2 regions of the Bradyrhizobium sp. Ken64 genome follow, and region 1 is predicted to be linked to the other one. Evidence: predicted binding sites of a transcription regulator. Region 1 holds the regulator's gene; the other holds the start of a gene.

Region 1 (7,778 bases):
TCCATGACCACTCTCCTGCCGATCCGTCACCTCGTGCCCCGACGCGCTTAATGCCGCCTTCCGGAACAATGTGAAGCGACGGGACGACTGCGCCCGCTGAGCCGTTTTTGCCTCCGCGCCCGCGCTCGGCTAGAAGACTTGCGGAACATTCGCCCGAACGTGCCGAGCAGGAGTTTTCGCCGTGGCCTTGATGCCGGTTTCTGACGCGCTTGCCGCGGTGCTGGCGGGTGCAGAGCCGCTGCCGGAAGACATGATTTCTCTCGACGAGGCCTACCATCGCGTGCTCGCGCGTGACGTCGCCGCGCGACGCACGCAGCCGCCGCAGGCGATGTCCGCGATGGACGGCTACGCGGTGCGCGCGGCCGATGCCGCGACGATCGATTCGGAGCTCACCGTCATCGGCGAAGTCGCGGCGGGCCGGCCGTTCGCGGGGACGGTCGGCGCCGGCGAGGCCGTGCGGATCTTCACCGGCGGCGTCGTTCCCGCTGGCGCGGACGCCGTCGTGATCCAGGAGGACACGGTCGCCGCCGGCAAGCGTATCACGATCAAGGAAGCCGCGATCGCCGGACGGCACATCCGCCGCGCCGGCGTTGATTTCCGCGAAGGCGACGTGCTCCTGCGCAAGGGAAGCCGTCTCACCGAGCGCGACCTCGCGCTCGCCGCTGGGATGAACCATCCGCACCTTGCCGTTTTCAGGCGTCCGAAGGTCGCCATTCTCGCCACCGGCGACGAGCTGGTGATGCCGGGCACCACGCCCGGCCACGGCCAGATCGTCTATTCCAACGGCTACGCCCTGCACGCGCTCGCCCGCAGCGAGGGCGCCGAGACCATCGACCTCGGGATTGCCGCCGACACGCTGGAGGCGACCACCGCCGGCATCCGCCGCGCCCGCGAGAGCGGCGCCGACATCCTGATCACGACCGGCGGCGCATCGGTCGGCGACCACGATCTAGTCCAGCAGGCACTGCGGGACGAAGGCATCGCGATGGCGTTCTGGAAGATCGCGATGCGGCCAGGCAAGCCGATGATGCACGGGCGACTCGGCGCAATGGGTGTGATCGGCCTGCCGGGCAATCCCGTGTCGTCCTACGTGTGCGCTTTCCTGTTCATGGTGCCGCTGATTCGCGCCCTGTCGGGCCGTTCGGTGATTCACCATCGCCGTGAACACGCCGTGCTCGGCCGCGACGTCGGCGCCAACGACCAGCGCGAGGACTATCTGCGGGCGCATCTGGAGGAGCGTGACGATGGCACACGCGTCGTTCTTCCCGTCAATCATCAGGACTCTTCGCTGCTTGCGAATCTCGCTGCAGCACAGGTACTTCTCGTGCGCGCACCATTCGCGCCGAAGGCCGAGACCGGCACGGCTTGCGAAGTGTTGCGGCTCCCCGTCTGACCGCCTCGGCAACGCGCGTTCCGCGACGTTTGCCTTGTTCACGGTAAATTAAGCAGTTGCGGAACATGTATCGAACATATAGTGTCCGTTCATGATTTGTTTCGAGCATGTGGCGGCTTATGGCCGAATTCTGCGTCTCGGAATCGGACGACATCAACCGGGGGACTTTGGTCGAGATGTTAACGCGCAAACAATACGAGCTTCTGCGATTCATCAGTGAACGTCTGAAGGAAAGCGGCGTACCGCCCTCCTTCGACGAGATGAAGGATGCGCTCGACCTGCGCTCGAAGTCGGGCATCCATCGCCTGATCACGGCGCTCGAGGAGCGTGGCTTCATCCGACGCCTGCCCAACCGCGCCCGCGCGATTGAAGTCATCAAGCTGCCGGAGCTCCAGGCGGCGGCCGGCAGCCGCCGCGGCTTCACGCCGAGCGTCATCGAGGGCAATCTCGGCAAGGTGCGTGCGGGCTCCAGCCTGCCCGCGGACGAGGGCGAACGTCCCGTGGCGGTGCCGGTGATGGGCCGCATCGCGGCCGGCACGCCGATCGAGGCATTGCAGACCCGCAGCCATACCATCAGCGTACCGCCTGACATGCTCGGCTCGGGCGAGCATTACGCGCTCGAAGTACGCGGTGATTCCATGGTCGAGGCCGGCATCCTCGACGGCGACATGGCGCTGATCCAGCGCAACGAGAGCGCTGATACCGGCGACATCGTGGTGGCGCTGATCGACGACGAGGAAGCGACGCTGAAGCGCTTCCGCCGTCGCGGCGCCTCGATCGCGCTCGAGCCCGCCAACGCAGCCTATGAGGTCCGCATCCTGCCGCCCAACCGGGTGAAGATTCAGGGCAAGCTGATCGGGCTTTACCGGAAGTACTGATAACGGAAGTACTTCATACCGGAAGTGCTTGGCGCCTCGCGCGCTTCCGATCTGCAGCGCCGGTCAGAGATTGGATCGGATGATCGTCCGCTCCGGCTGGATAGTCGTTCTGGTTCTGCACAGACTATCCGGCCCCTCCTCCGCCGCTGGCTCCTCGCGACGCCGACGAAGCGGTACCGCTTCAAACAGCACCGCTTCGCGGCTCGCGCGTTCGAGGAAACAACGACCAGCGGTCAAGTTCGACCGTTGCAGCCAAGCCGGCAATATTCGCGCATGCGCCTCCCGAATGCATCGCAAGGGGCTTTGTTCCTATTGAATTCGGGAAAGATAATGTGATCGCGGCCTGCAGAAACCAGCCGCAGATTTGCCCACAACCAAGCAGAGCGTTCGTGCTTCAACTCTGATAGAGGCCTGCGCCTCGATTGAGAGACGCGGGTTGCTATCCCAGCATGAGGAGCACCCGATGTGTGACTACAGCCTGCATGCCGTCGCGTCGCGCCCCGCCGAAGTCGGCGAGACGATCGTCACGACAAGCTTCCGCGGCACCTCGACGCGCGGCTTCGCCTCCGCAGCCGATCCGTCTGTTGCCGTCTGCCTGCTGCCGGGAACGGAGCTCGCCTTCGCCGACGACGTCCGCTACGACAATCGCTGGATCTGGACGCGCACCATCAATTCCCGCGTGGGCAAGTTCGGCAAGATCGATCCGCACGTTCCCGACCGCCATCATGACGCGATCGAATTCCCCGACGGCAAATACGTGCTGGTGACGCAGCTCGTCGAAGGCCAGCGAGCGACCGTGCTGCAACTGCCGGTGACTCAGTCGGTCACCGAGCGCGAGAACAAGGCGCAAATCATCGCCGACAGGCAGCCGACCGTCACGCACCTGCCGATCGGCTGACACAGCCGCCCTCCGGCTACGAGGTCGGAGGTCAGGATTGAATCGCCATCGCCGGCCGTGGCCGGCGAGAAGGTGTGGTTTGCGCCCGGCGAATCCGAGCGGATGCGCCAACCCACTGCATTGCTCCGCACCATCAGATCAATCGTCGGCCTGCAAGTCCGTCTCCGCGGGCGTTGCGTCCTTGATGCGGGACGCGGTCGCCTTCGGCGCAAGGCTGCCGTCGAAATCACCCTCACCGGCGCCGGCCGGCAACCAGGGGCGGCTCGTGCCTCTCGCCCTCACCGCCTGAACTACAAACCCGTCACCACGCTGCGTCAGCGCCAGGGCGCTCTGGCTGGCGAGCCGCTGCCGATCGACCACCATCGCCGCGCAATCGGACGGCGCGGGACGTGTCGTCACCACCAGCGCGGCCCGACTGCAATCGTCCGCGAGAGCGTCGACGCGCAGTGCCAGCGCGACCAGCCTCCCGTCGGCCAGTGGCGTCACGCAGCCGGATTCGTCACAGGACACGCCATCGGCCAGCGAGGCTCTGCCGGCATCGCGCGGATCGGCGTCGGCAGCGAGCCATTCCCTCAGCAGAAAGCTGTCCTTGTTGGTCCTGATCAGGTGCAGATATCCGTCCCTGCCCCGCACCGCGACGCTCGCGCCATCCCCGGCAATCAGGATGTCGGGCTGCCGCGCCGACAGTCCCCAGAGGATCGCTGCCAGCAGCACCAGGGCGCCGGACCAGCGCAGCGGCGTGCGCAACAAGCCCAGCACGATGATTCCCAGGCTCGCCGCGATCAGCGGCGCGATCCCGAACGCCGGGATGCGGCCGACCGCGCCCGGCAATGCCGCGACCCAGCGGGAGACCGCGACCATCCACTCGATGCCGATCCCCATCAGCCACCAGAACACGCTGTCCAGCCCGAACGGCGCAGCAAGCAGCCCCAACAGTCCCGCCGGCATCACCAGCGCCGAGACCACCGGCATCGCGCCGAGATTGGCGAGCACGCCGAACGGCGTGACACGGTGGAAATGGAACGCGGCATAGGGCGTAGTCGCAAGTCCCGCAATCAGCGAGGCCATGAACAGCATCGCGATCTCGCGGCCACCCCACATCGCAATGCGCGCGGTCGCCGAATGGTCCGGCGAGGCAAACAAATTGGGCATGCCGATCTGCACCAGCGCCACCAGCCCCAGCGTTGCCGCAAACGACATCTGAAAACTCGGATGCACCAGCGCTTCCGGCGCGACCGCCAGCACGATCTGCGCGGCGACAGCCAACGTGCGGAAGGTGATGGCACGGCGATCGACCATCACCGCGATCAGCACCACCGCCGTCATGAAGAACGACCTTTGCGTTGCGACCTCCGCGCCCGACAGCAGCAGGTAGAACGCGGCGGCGACCAGCGCGGCGGCGGCCGACCATTTCTTGATGGCGAAGCCGGCCGCCAATCCCGGAACCAAAGCGAGCAGCGCGCGCACCGCGAAGAACACGACACCGGCCACGACGGCCATGTGATAACCGGAGATCGAGAGCACGTGGCCGAGACCGGAGATGAACATCGCGTCGTTGACGGGCGTGGTGATCGCATCGCGTCGCCCGGTGAGCAGCGCGGTCGCGATCGCCCGGTTGTCGCCGTCGAGCGTCGCCCGGATGCGGGCATCGATCGCATCGCGCAAGCCTTGCATGAAGGCCGCATAACGCAGCCGCAAGCCGGCGGTCTCAGGGGGCGCCGCCACCGTGATGGCGCCCATTGCGAAGCCGGAGGCGCCGATGCCCTGGAAGAACATGTCGCGCGAAAAGTCGTAACTGCCAGGCCGCACCGGCGCGAGCGGCGGCATCAGCCGCGCCTTCAGCTGAACGAAGCTGCCTACCTCCGGCGCGGTGCCCTTGCGGACCGACAGGCGCACGCGCTCGAGCCTGACGTCGCTGCGCTGCGCCTCCATCGCGGTGACGCGCAGCACAAAACGATCTGTACGCTCGCGAATGTCGCGGGCCTCGACGAAGCCCGACAACGACACCGAATAGAGCGCCTTTGCCAGCACGGGGTGGGCGATGCGCGCCGTCTTCCAGGTCGCGACGGCAAAGCCGGCCGCGACCGCCGCGATCATGATGGCCGGGGCGAACAACCGGCTCCGCCGCAACAGAGCCGCGCCAAGCAGGAGCGCGACGGCGCTCGTGGCAACGACCCACAGCACCGGCTCATGATCTGCGGAGAAATAAAGCGCGATGCCGCAGCCAAACGCCACGGGCACCCACGGCAACAGCCGCCCGGCGCCAGCCTCGGCGCGTAGCCACGCGCGGAGGGTCTCGGCCAGCGATGTCCAGAGGTCGAGGCCTGCAGCCGCAAGGCCGCCCGCAGACGCGGTGCGGCCCCCGGGCCACGTCCCCGCGATCCCCTGCGACCGTACCGTCCGGCCCGGCTCCGCCATTCCCTGCACTCGATAATACGCAACGAAGCGAGAAGCTACCGGAACGTGCAGGCGGGCGGATAGCGGTACGGATCAGGAACGAAAGGGCGCGACCGCTACTTTTCCTCTTCCATCGTCACCGCGACATCCGCCTTGGCCGACAGCCGGACCTTGTTGCCCTCGATGTCGGCGACGAGGCCCTTGTCGATGAAGTGATGATGTCCCTTGTGGCTGCCCTCGCCGCTGTCCTTCTTGGTCAGCTTGATGCGATTGCCTTCGACCTTGTCGACGGTGCCGATGTGGACGCCATCGGCGCCGATGACTTCCATATGCTCTGCGATGTTCTGCATGGTGGGTTCCTTGTTGGACCCACCCCAACGCGCGGGATGCAAGTTCGTTCTCTCACGAGAATGACGAAGCCGTGTGCCCGGCTGGTCAGATCAGCGGCGCCTGCGACGAAGCATGGTGATTGACGATCTTCCAGTCGCCGTCCTCGCGAATGATGACCCAGCTCATCTTGACCGAGAAATCGGGACGTTCGCCGGCGAGATCGAACGAGATGGTTGCAGCCATGTTGATCAGATCAGGACCTGCCCTCGCCGCATTCACTTCGGAGAACACCGCGCTCGGTTTGCGCCAGCGTGGCAGGCCATTGAAATAGTCTGCGACGCCGTCCCTGCCCTGGTAGAGCTTCGGGTTGGAGCCGAAGAAGAAGGCATTCTTCGAATACAGAGACGAGAGGGCAGCGGCGTCGAGCATGGCGAAGCCGGCGCGCCATTTCGCGATGATGGCGGAAACGATGGCGTCGGCTTCGTCGCTCATTGTGGTCTCGCAGCTCTTTTCAGCCTTTAGCCACTTCCTTCGCGAACGTGTCGCGCAGGCCGATGGTCCTGGAAAATACCGGTCTGCCGGGGGTCGAGTCCTTGTCGCGCACGAAATAGCCCTGGCGCTCGAACTGCATCGGCTCGGTCGAATTGCTTTTCGCAACCGACGCCTCGACGCAGGCATCAGCGAGAATTTCCAGCGACTGCGGATTGAGGTCGGCGGCGAAGTTCGAGGCGTCCGGGCTCGGACTGGCAAATAGCTGGTTGTAGACGCGGATTTCCGCGGGCACGGATGTTGCCGCCGACAGCCAGTGCATTGTGGCCTTGACCTTGCGGCCGTCGGGCGCGTTACCGCCCTTGGTCGCGGGATCGTAGGTGCAACGCAATTCCACCACTTCGCCGGCATCGTTCTTGATCACGCCGGTGCACTTGACGAAATAGGCGTAGCGCAGCCGCACCTCGTTGCCCGGCGACAGACGAAAGAACTTTTTCGGCGGGTTCTCCATGAAGTCGTCCTGCTCGATATAGAGCTCACGGCCGAACGTGATCTTCCGGGTTCCGGCGGAGGGATCGTCCGGATGATTGATCGCCTCGAGCTCCTCGGTCTGCCCTTCCGGATAATTCTCGATCACGACCTTGAGCGGCTTCAGCACCGCCATCCGCCGCTGTGACGTCCGGTTCAGCTCCTCGCGGATGCAGAACTCGAGCATGCCGACATCAACGACGCTGTTGGCCTTGGCGACGCCGATGCGCTTGACGAACTCCCGCAAGGCCGCCGGCGGCACGCCCCGGCGGCGCATCCCCGCCATGGTCGGCATGCGCGGATCGTCCCAGCCCGCGACATGGCCCTCGCGGACGAGCTGGGTCAGCACACGCTTGGACAGCAGCGTGTAGGTCAGGTTCAGCCGCGCGAATTCGTACTGGTGCGGCTTCGACGGCACCGGCAGCTTCTCGATGAACCAGTCGTAGAGCGGCCGGTGGTCCTCGAATTCCAGCGTGCAGATCGAGTGCGTAATGCCCTCGATGGCGTCCGACTGGCCGTGGGCATAGTCGTAGCTCGGATAGATGCTCCACTTGGTCCCGGTGCGCGGATGGTGCGCATGCAGGATGCGGTACAGCACGGGGTCGCGCAGATTGATGTTGCCCGCACCCATGTCGATCTTGGCCCGCAGCACGCGCGCGCCGTTCGGGAATTCGCCCGCCTTCATGCGTCGGAAGAGATCGAGATTTTCATCCACGCTGCGATCGCGGAACGGCGAGTTCTTGCCGGGTTCGGTCAGCGTGCCGCGCGAGGCGCGGATCTCCTCCTGGGTCTGGTCGTCCACATAGGCGAGCCCGTCGCGGATCAGCTGCTCCGCCCATTCGTAGAGGCGGTCGAAATAGTCCGA
Region 2 (7,778 bases), on a different contig from region 1:
ATCACGCTCCTTGCATCGTCACCGCAGCCAAGCATCGGGCGGCAAACGGCTGGCCCATAGCGAGCCCGCTGGGCAGGCGAGGTTTCGTCGTCGTGCTCGACCGCGACACCGGCAAGCCCATGTGAGTCTGCGCGAGCCGTCGCCGTCGCATCAAAGCAATGATCATCGTGTTGTGGATGTGATGCGAACGATCATTCACATCATGTGCACTACTGTACGAAAGCGAGGCCGATGCGCTTCTCGCTACGCCAGACGGCGCGGCATTTGCGCACGAAATTGTCGCGCGCGATCGCGAGCGTGAACGATTGCGGCAATGTGACGGTGGCGTCGAGGTCGATTGCGGCTCCGTTCGCCGACATGTTTCGCACCGTGCACGTGATGCCGCTGTTTTCAAAGGTGATCTTTCCACCCTTGAAAACCCGGTAACGCTGCGCTGCACGCTTCTCGATCATCCACGTTAATCCATAATGATCTTTGTGATGTAGTGCATAGAAATTACGTTGAACTAAACTCAATACTGGCGCTACTTGCATAGTGCTTCAGATTTCGTTTACGACGTCGAAGCGGAAGTCACTCCGCCCATTTTTCCCCAAGCCGTTCCTTTGTGGCGCTACACGCCGATGGAGATATTGATGAAGACCACGTTCTCGCTTCTGTTCGCCGCAGCGCTCTCGCTGTCGTCCATGCCCGCCCACGCCACCAAGCTCGATCTCGCGACCATGAGCTGCAAGCAGTTCCTGGAGAGCGGCGACGACACCATCAAGATGGTGCTGACCTGGATGGACGGCTGGTACAAGGGCGATGAAGAGAACGCGATCATCGACACCGACGTGTTCGTCCAGAACGCCAAGCAGTTCGGCAGCTATTGCGGAAAAAATCCGAACGTCAGCATCGTCACCGCGGCTGACGAAGTGCTCGGCAAGTAATTTCTCCGCGTGACGGCGCGACGCGAGATCACAACCGCGTTTCCCGTCTCGACATGACGCCATTGAGAGCCGCGGTGCGCTTTGCGCTCACGCGGCTTTCTTCTTTCGAAGATGCTCACCCCGGCAGCATCGCGAACGCACTCGACACCATCGCCACCGGCTTGTTGTCGGTGGCCGAGAGCAGCGTGACCCGGCCAAAGCTCATGGTGCGCCCGAGTCGCACCACGCGGGCGTCGGCCAGCACGTCCGACGAGGAGACGGCGCGCATGAAATGCGTGGTCTGGTCGACCGTCGTCATCGGACGATAGCCGCGGTTGGCGGCGAGGTTCGCGATCACCATCGCGGTGTCGGCGAGCGCCATCAGCGCCTGGCCGCAGACCACGCCGCCGTTGCGGCACAGCCGTTCCGAGAACGGCATCCGCAGGAGCGCTGCGGGCTGCCAGTCCGGCACGTCCGGCGGCGGCAGGTGCTCGATGCGCTCGACCGACAGGTTGAGATCCTGGACCCAGGGCGCAAAGACTTCGCCGAGGATGCGTCGGGCCTCAGTGATGCCGAACTCGGCTTCTGGCTGCGATGGCATTGCTGTCGTTCCCTCCGTATTGTCGGATGTTCGGCATTCCGAGCGGGCCGGCGCGGCAAAGTCACCCGGTCTGCCGCGGGTCCCGTCGGCTTGAAAATGCCTGACTTCGCCCGGTATGATGCCACGGAGTGGGTATGGGTGGGTGATGTTGCGTCGGTATGTCCTCGTGTTTTGTCTGGCCGGGCTCGGCCTGTTGCTGAACGGGTGCACCAAGTGCGGCCCGATCTGGGACGACTGGCTCCACGCGCCGAAATCGTGCCGATCGGACCGGCTCTAGCGGGCCGAGCGGCCCCTGCGGTTGTGACAGGGGTGACAAGGCGCGGGCGACCCGCGCCGTCATGGATGATCAAGGAGTCAATGATGAAGCTTTTCCGTGTGGCCGCGGTGCTGGCTGTTCTGGCGGGACCGACCGTGCTGGCGGGACCGGCCTCTGCGCAACTGCCCAATATCAATTTGTTACAAGACGGGCCTAGCAAGACCCCGGAGGAGAAGGCCGCGGAAGCCGAGCGTGACAAGGCCTACAAGGAAACGCTGAAAAAGATTCCGGATTCCAAGGCGTCCAGCGATCCCTGGGGCGGCATGCGCTCCGACCCGCCGAAACAACCGGCGCCGCCAAAGGCGTCGGCCGCAACCGGGGCGCCGAAGAAGAAATCCGGCACGACTGCCAATTGACCTTCCGGCCGATCGGAGGCGGCTGGCGCCTTCGGCCGGGACTCCTCTTTGATCGGCCTGCTTCCTACATTGCGCGGGAGCGTATTGCGTCGAGGAGGACAGGGCATGGCCGATCGTCCGCGGGATCTCGCCGAGCGGATGGCGCGCCGGCGCAAGATGGGCGGCAAGCCCGGCCCGACGGCCGGCGACGGCTATCTGCGCGAGACCTTCACGCTGCCGCGCGCGGCGGCGCGGGAGAGGGCGCAGGCTTTCTTCGCCCGCTACCCCAAGGCCGGCTATATGAGCGCGGTCGAGACCTGGCGCGAGCTGCCCGGCGGCGACATCGAATTCACGATGCGGCGGCTGCCCAGCGCGGATTAGGCATGGCCCCTATTCGAAGGTTTCGGACGTGATGCGGATCCGGAACACGGGCTCCTTGGCCTCGTCCAGCAGCTCCATGTGCCATTCGGAATTTTCCTGGAGCTTGCGGGCGATGCCGGCGGCCATGTCGGCGCAGAGGCTGGTCATCTCCCTCCAGGCCAAATCGCGATTTGCAAATTCCGACGCCTGGTCGGCACAGCCGGAATAGCTGCCGTTCCGGATTCGAAAAAAGTAGAGCGGCATGGTTCGTACCGATCGCGCCTGATGGCTCAGTCCCCACGGCCATAATCGCGGCAGTCCAATCCCAAACCATCGGCAGATCAATTCCGGGCGGCTACGGAATAACCTCCCATGGACGCGGCTTGCGACCGATCGCCTTCAGCTCCCGATCGATGCGCAGCTGCACCCGCCGGATCGCCAACAGATCGATCTTGGTCTCGGTCCTGCCGGTCTTGATCTGCTCGCCGATTCGGAACTGCCACCGCCAGATCCCGGGAATTGCCGTCTTGGCGACGGTGAACTCGATGCCCCTGTGATTCATGGCCACCTCCCACGATTCACTTCCATCACTGAGAACATGCTGGGGGGCATAATATTCCAGCGAAAGCCAAATCTGTCGGTAAGTCCCGGATAGCCCACGGCTATCTCGCAAGCGCACGCACTTCCGAAACATTCGAAATCGGATGTCGAAAGACGCCGGCCGCGCGCGGCGGCGCGAGACCTCATGCCCGTGGTTCTCCGACCAAGAACAGAGTTCCTGGGATGGGTAAGGGCGCCTTCCGGAACGCGGCGGCATGTGGCTTGCTTGGCCCGATGACGGTCAGCAACATGGGCGCGTCATGCTGGGCATTCCCCGCCGCTATTCTCATTTCGTGTTCGGAATCATCCAGTCGGGATTGACCTCGCTGGTCGCCGCGGGCATCGCCAGCCTTCCCGTGGGGAACGCGCTGGACTTCCTCGCGCACTGGCTGGCGTCGTGGCTGATCGCATGGGCGGCGATGCTGCCGATCGTGCTGCTCGCGGCGCCGGCGATCCGCGCCTTCTCGCTGCGCCTGACGCGGGAGGAGGGCGGTTCGCAAACCGGCCGGCCGGCATGAAAATCCGCAAGAAAATAAGCATGAAAAAACCCCGCTTGGGAGAGCCAAGCGGGGAGAAAATTATTGGAGGCTGAGGTGCTGGGCTGCAACACCATAGCCGGACGACCCTAGCCGGCGCAGCTTACGACAGCCTGACAAGGCCCGACGGCGGCAGCGAAAGCCAGAGCTCGGGGGCCGCACACTGGCCCTGCACCGGTCCCAATTTCGACATCCGTTCGCACAACTCAGGACACAACCGCAGGCGAGATTTCGCAGCGACGGTGCTGCCATGGGGGAAACGTGGCGTGCCGGCAACGGGGTGGCATCATGGACAACGTAGAGCGGTCATTCGCCGCCGCGACGGCGGCTGGCTTCGTCGTGCTGGTGATTGGGATCGGGTTGCTGGTTCTGCTGTAGGCGGTGTTGGCTGCGGGAGACGGCTCGGGGTGGAAGGCCCATGCGCGCCTTTCAAAAACACGAAAACAACCCCATGCACAGTAGCCCGCCTACAAATTCCACCATGAAATCAATGGCCTACTGGTAGTATTTAGATACCTCATGGCCTCGGACTCACCTCCATGGCCATCCGAATCTCGATCCCCGTGCCGATTCCATGAGATCAACGGACGGCCGCTCCGGCACCGTCGCCGGCGCGTTGCCGCTGGCGACCATCGCCACGCCTGACGCGTCGGCCGGCTGGCCTCGGCTCCGCCGCCCTCGTCTCGGCGGCTAATGAACCTTGATCGCGTCCAGCGGCAAATGGAGTTCGGCGGCACGCTCTTCACGGTCTTTCTTGCGGAACTCGTTTTCCTTGCGCTCGAACTTGCTCATCTCCTCCCGCGCCGCCTCCAGCAGCGGAATGCGCCGGATCGTATCGTGATGCATGTTGTCCGTCATGACTGAGGTCCCCAGAGTTGCGGTCCCGTCCAAGAGAAGACCGCAGACCGCGAAAGGTTCGGTGCCGCAGGATTACGGAATTCTGACGGCGCGCGGCTCATCCGTCTTTGATGCGTGTCAGGCAAGACCAAAATCGCAAAAGAACATATTGCGAACCTAGAACAAATGGGGTACATTGGTTTTATCGCCGCGCCGCCTCGCCAATCGTTTGTCCCTCACGCGAATCCTCGTCATAAGGAGCACGACCCGATGTCCACCACTGCCCTGCGTATCGTCGAAGGATCCTCCATGGACAAGAGTAAAGCTCTGGCCGCCGCACTCTCCCAGATCGAGCGGCAGTTCGGCAAGGGCTCGGTGATGAAGCTCGGCAAGAACGACCGCTCGATGGATGTCGAGGCGGTGTCCTCGGGGTCGCTCGGGCTCGATATCGCGCTCGGGATCGGCGGCCTGCCGAAGGGGCGCGTCGTGGAGATCTACGGGCCGGAATCCTCGGGCAAGACCACGCTGGCGCTGCACACGGTGGCGGAAGGGCAGAAGAAGGGCGGCATCTGCGCCTTCATCGACGCCGAGCACGCGCTCGACCCGGTCTATGCACGCAAGCTGGGCGTCAATATCGACGAGCTCCTGATCTCGCAGCCGGACACCGGCGAGCAGGCGCTGGAAATCTGCGACACGCTGGTGCGCTCCGGCGCGGTCGACGTGCTGGTGATCGATTCGGTCGCGGCGCTGGTGCCGAAGGCCGAGCTCGAGGGTGAGATGGGCGATGCGCTGCCGGGTCTGCAAGCCCGCCTGATGAGCCAGGCGCTGCGCAAGCTGACGGCGTCCATCAACAAGTCCAATACCATGGTGATCTTCATCAACCAGATCCGCATGAAGATCGGTGTGATGTACGGCTCGCCGGAAACCACCACCGGCGGCAACGCGCTGAAATTCTATGCCTCGGTCCGCCTCGACATCCGCCGTATCGGCGCGATCAAGGAGCGCGACGAAGTGGTCGGCAACACCACGCGCGTCAAGGTCGTCAAGAACAAGCTGGCGCCGCCGTTCAAGCAGGTCGAATTCGACATCATGTACGGCGAGGGTGTCTCCAAGATGGGCGAGATTCTCGATCTCGGCGTCAAGGCCGGTATCGTCGAGAAATCCGGCGCATGGTTCTCCTATGACAGCCAGCGTCTTGGCCAGGGCCGCGAGAATTCGAAAGCGTTCCTGAAAGCCAACCCCGACATCACCGCCAAGATCGAGACCTCGATCCGCCAGAACTCAGGCCTGATCGCCGAGCAGATTCTCGCCGGCAGCCCCGAGCGTGACGCCGACGGCGAGGAGCCGGGGGACGAGTAAGCTTCAACAGTAAAGTTTTTCGCGAGGAGCGGGCGCTGAGGACGTTGAGTTGCCGACGTCTTCGGCGCCTGTTTCGTTTGGGATTGGTCGTGCTCGGGGGGCGCGATGAAGCGGTTGCCCGCGAAGACGACATGTGGCGCCACAACCGGATCTATCGCTGGTGGGGTGGCACGGAGCTGACCAACGAACGGCTGTGGCGATGGGATCGCGAAAGCCGATTGCTGGTTGCGCCTTATATAAATAAAATCGTGTGCCGCAGGCTGTAGGATGGGTAGAGCGAAGCGAAACCCATCGCACTTTCCATCCTTGGAACGGAACGCAGTGATGGGTTTCGCTTCGCTCTACCCATCCTACGCAGCGTCTTACTCCGCCGCTTCCGCATAATCGCTTACCGGCGGGCACGAGCACACCAGGTTGCGGTCGCCATAGACGTTGTCGACGCGCCCGACCGGGGACCAGTATTTGTCGGTGCGCGAGGTGCCCGCGGGGAAGCAGCCCTCGGCGCGGGTGTAGGCGCGCTTCCAATCGTCGTCCGCGATGTCGTGCACGGTGTGGGGGGCGTTGCGCAGCGGGGACGCCTCGATCTTGAAGCGGCCAGCCTCGACCTCGGCGATTTCCTTCCGGATCGCGATCATGGCGTCGCAGAAACGATCGAGCTCCGCCTTGGATTCCGATTCGGTCGGCTCGATCATCAGCGTGCCCGGCACCGGGAAGCTCATGGTGGGCGCATGGAAGCCGTAATCGATCAGGCGCTTTGCGATGTCGTCGACGGTGACGCCGGACGTCGTCTTCAGCCCGCGGGGATCGACGATGCACTCATGCGCGACGCGGCCCTTTTCGTTCTTGTAGAGCACCGGGAAGTGCGCATCGAGCCTTGCTGCGACGTAGTTGGCGTTGAGGATCGCGATCTCGGTGGCGCGCTTGAGGCCTTCGCCGCCCATCATCAGGATGTAGATGTAGGAGATGGTCAGGATCGAGGCCGAGCCGAACGGTGCGGCCGACACGGGCCCGACCGGCGCTTTCCCATCCGTCACGGGGTGGCCCGGGAGGAACGGCGCGAGATGCGCCTTGACGCCGATCGGTCCCATGCCCGGGCCGCCGCCGCCATGCGGGATGCAGAAGGTCTTGTGCAGGTTGAGATGGCTGACATCGGCGCCGTAGTCGCCGGGCCGCGACAGCCCGACCTGCGCGTTGAGGTTGGCGCCATCGAGATAGACCTGGCCGCCATGGCCATGCACGATGTCGCAGATCTCGCGGATGTGCTCCTCGAACACGCCATGGGTCGAGGGATAGGTGATCATGACCGCGGCGAGGTCGTTCGAATGCTTCTCGGCCTTGGCGCGGAGATCGTTGACGTCGACGTCGCCGTTCTTCTGGCAAGCGACCACCACCACGTCCATGCCGACCATCGCGGCCGAGGCCGGGTTGGTGCCGTGGGCGGAGGAGGGGATGAGGCATATCTTGCGATGGCTCTGCCCACGCGCCGCGTGATAGCCACGGATCGCCAGAAGCCCGGCATATTCGCCTTGCGCACCGGAATTCGGCTGCAGCGAGATCGCGTCATAGCCGGTGATGTCGCACAGCCACTTCTCCAGGCGCGCGAACAGCGCGTGATAGCCGCGCGCCTGCTCGCGCGGGGCGAAAGGATGAAGCGAGCCGAATTCGGGCCAGGTCAGCGGCATCATCTCGGTGGTCGCGTTCAGCTTCATGGTGCACGAGCCGAGCGGAATCATGGCGCGGTCGAGCGCGAGGTCGCGGTCGCTGAGCTTGCGCATGTAGCGCAGCATCTCGGTTTCCGAGCGATGCGCATGGAAGACGGGGTGGGTGAGGAAAGAGGTCGCGCGCTTGAGCGCCTCCGGCAGCGCCTCGCGCGTGGTGGCGTCGATCTCGGCGTATGCAAGCTGCCCGCCGAAGGCGCGCCAGACTGCT

Evidence for each region. Region 1 encodes LexA, which represses DNA repair genes until DNA is damaged. Its sites were predicted from a motif close to TGTTCNNNNTGTGTTCNG; they were not measured.
Region 2: a site for LexA is predicted at 4,651-4,668, ahead of recA (recombinase RecA). Genes of this name have one in related genera too.

Annotation. Positions count from the first base shown of each region.
Region 1 covers NZ_JBVVPA010000003.1:172,748-180,525, forward strand. The annotation lists gene AC0L2F_RS06680 (molybdopterin molybdotransferase MoeA) at 182-1,393, shown strand; gene lexA (transcriptional repressor LexA) at 1,570-2,271, shown strand; gene AC0L2F_RS06690 (hypothetical protein) at 2,735-3,169, shown strand; gene AC0L2F_RS06695 (ComEC/Rec2 family competence protein) at 3,308-5,587, opposite strand; gene AC0L2F_RS06700 (DUF2171 domain-containing protein) at 5,683-5,916, opposite strand; gene AC0L2F_RS06705 (nuclear transport factor 2 family protein) at 6,002-6,388, opposite strand; gene AC0L2F_RS06710 (glutamine--tRNA ligase/YqeY domain fusion protein) at 6,408-7,778, opposite strand, start outside.
Region 2 covers NZ_JBVVPA010000006.1:66,834-74,611, forward strand. The annotation lists gene AC0L2F_RS12615 (PilZ domain-containing protein) at 210-452, opposite strand; gene AC0L2F_RS12620 (HdeA/HdeB family chaperone) at 633-926, shown strand; gene AC0L2F_RS12625 (PaaI family thioesterase) at 1,042-1,506, opposite strand; gene AC0L2F_RS12630 (hypothetical protein) at 1,867-2,178, shown strand; gene AC0L2F_RS12635 (hypothetical protein) at 2,284-2,538, shown strand; gene AC0L2F_RS12640 (DUF6894 family protein) at 2,548-2,781, opposite strand; gene AC0L2F_RS12645 (hypothetical protein) at 2,873-3,079, opposite strand; gene AC0L2F_RS12650 (DUF2798 domain-containing protein) at 3,378-3,635, shown strand; gene AC0L2F_RS12655 (hypothetical protein) at 4,344-4,511, opposite strand; gene recA (recombinase RecA) at 4,761-5,849, shown strand; gene gcvP (aminomethyl-transferring glycine dehydrogenase) at 6,212-7,778, opposite strand, start outside.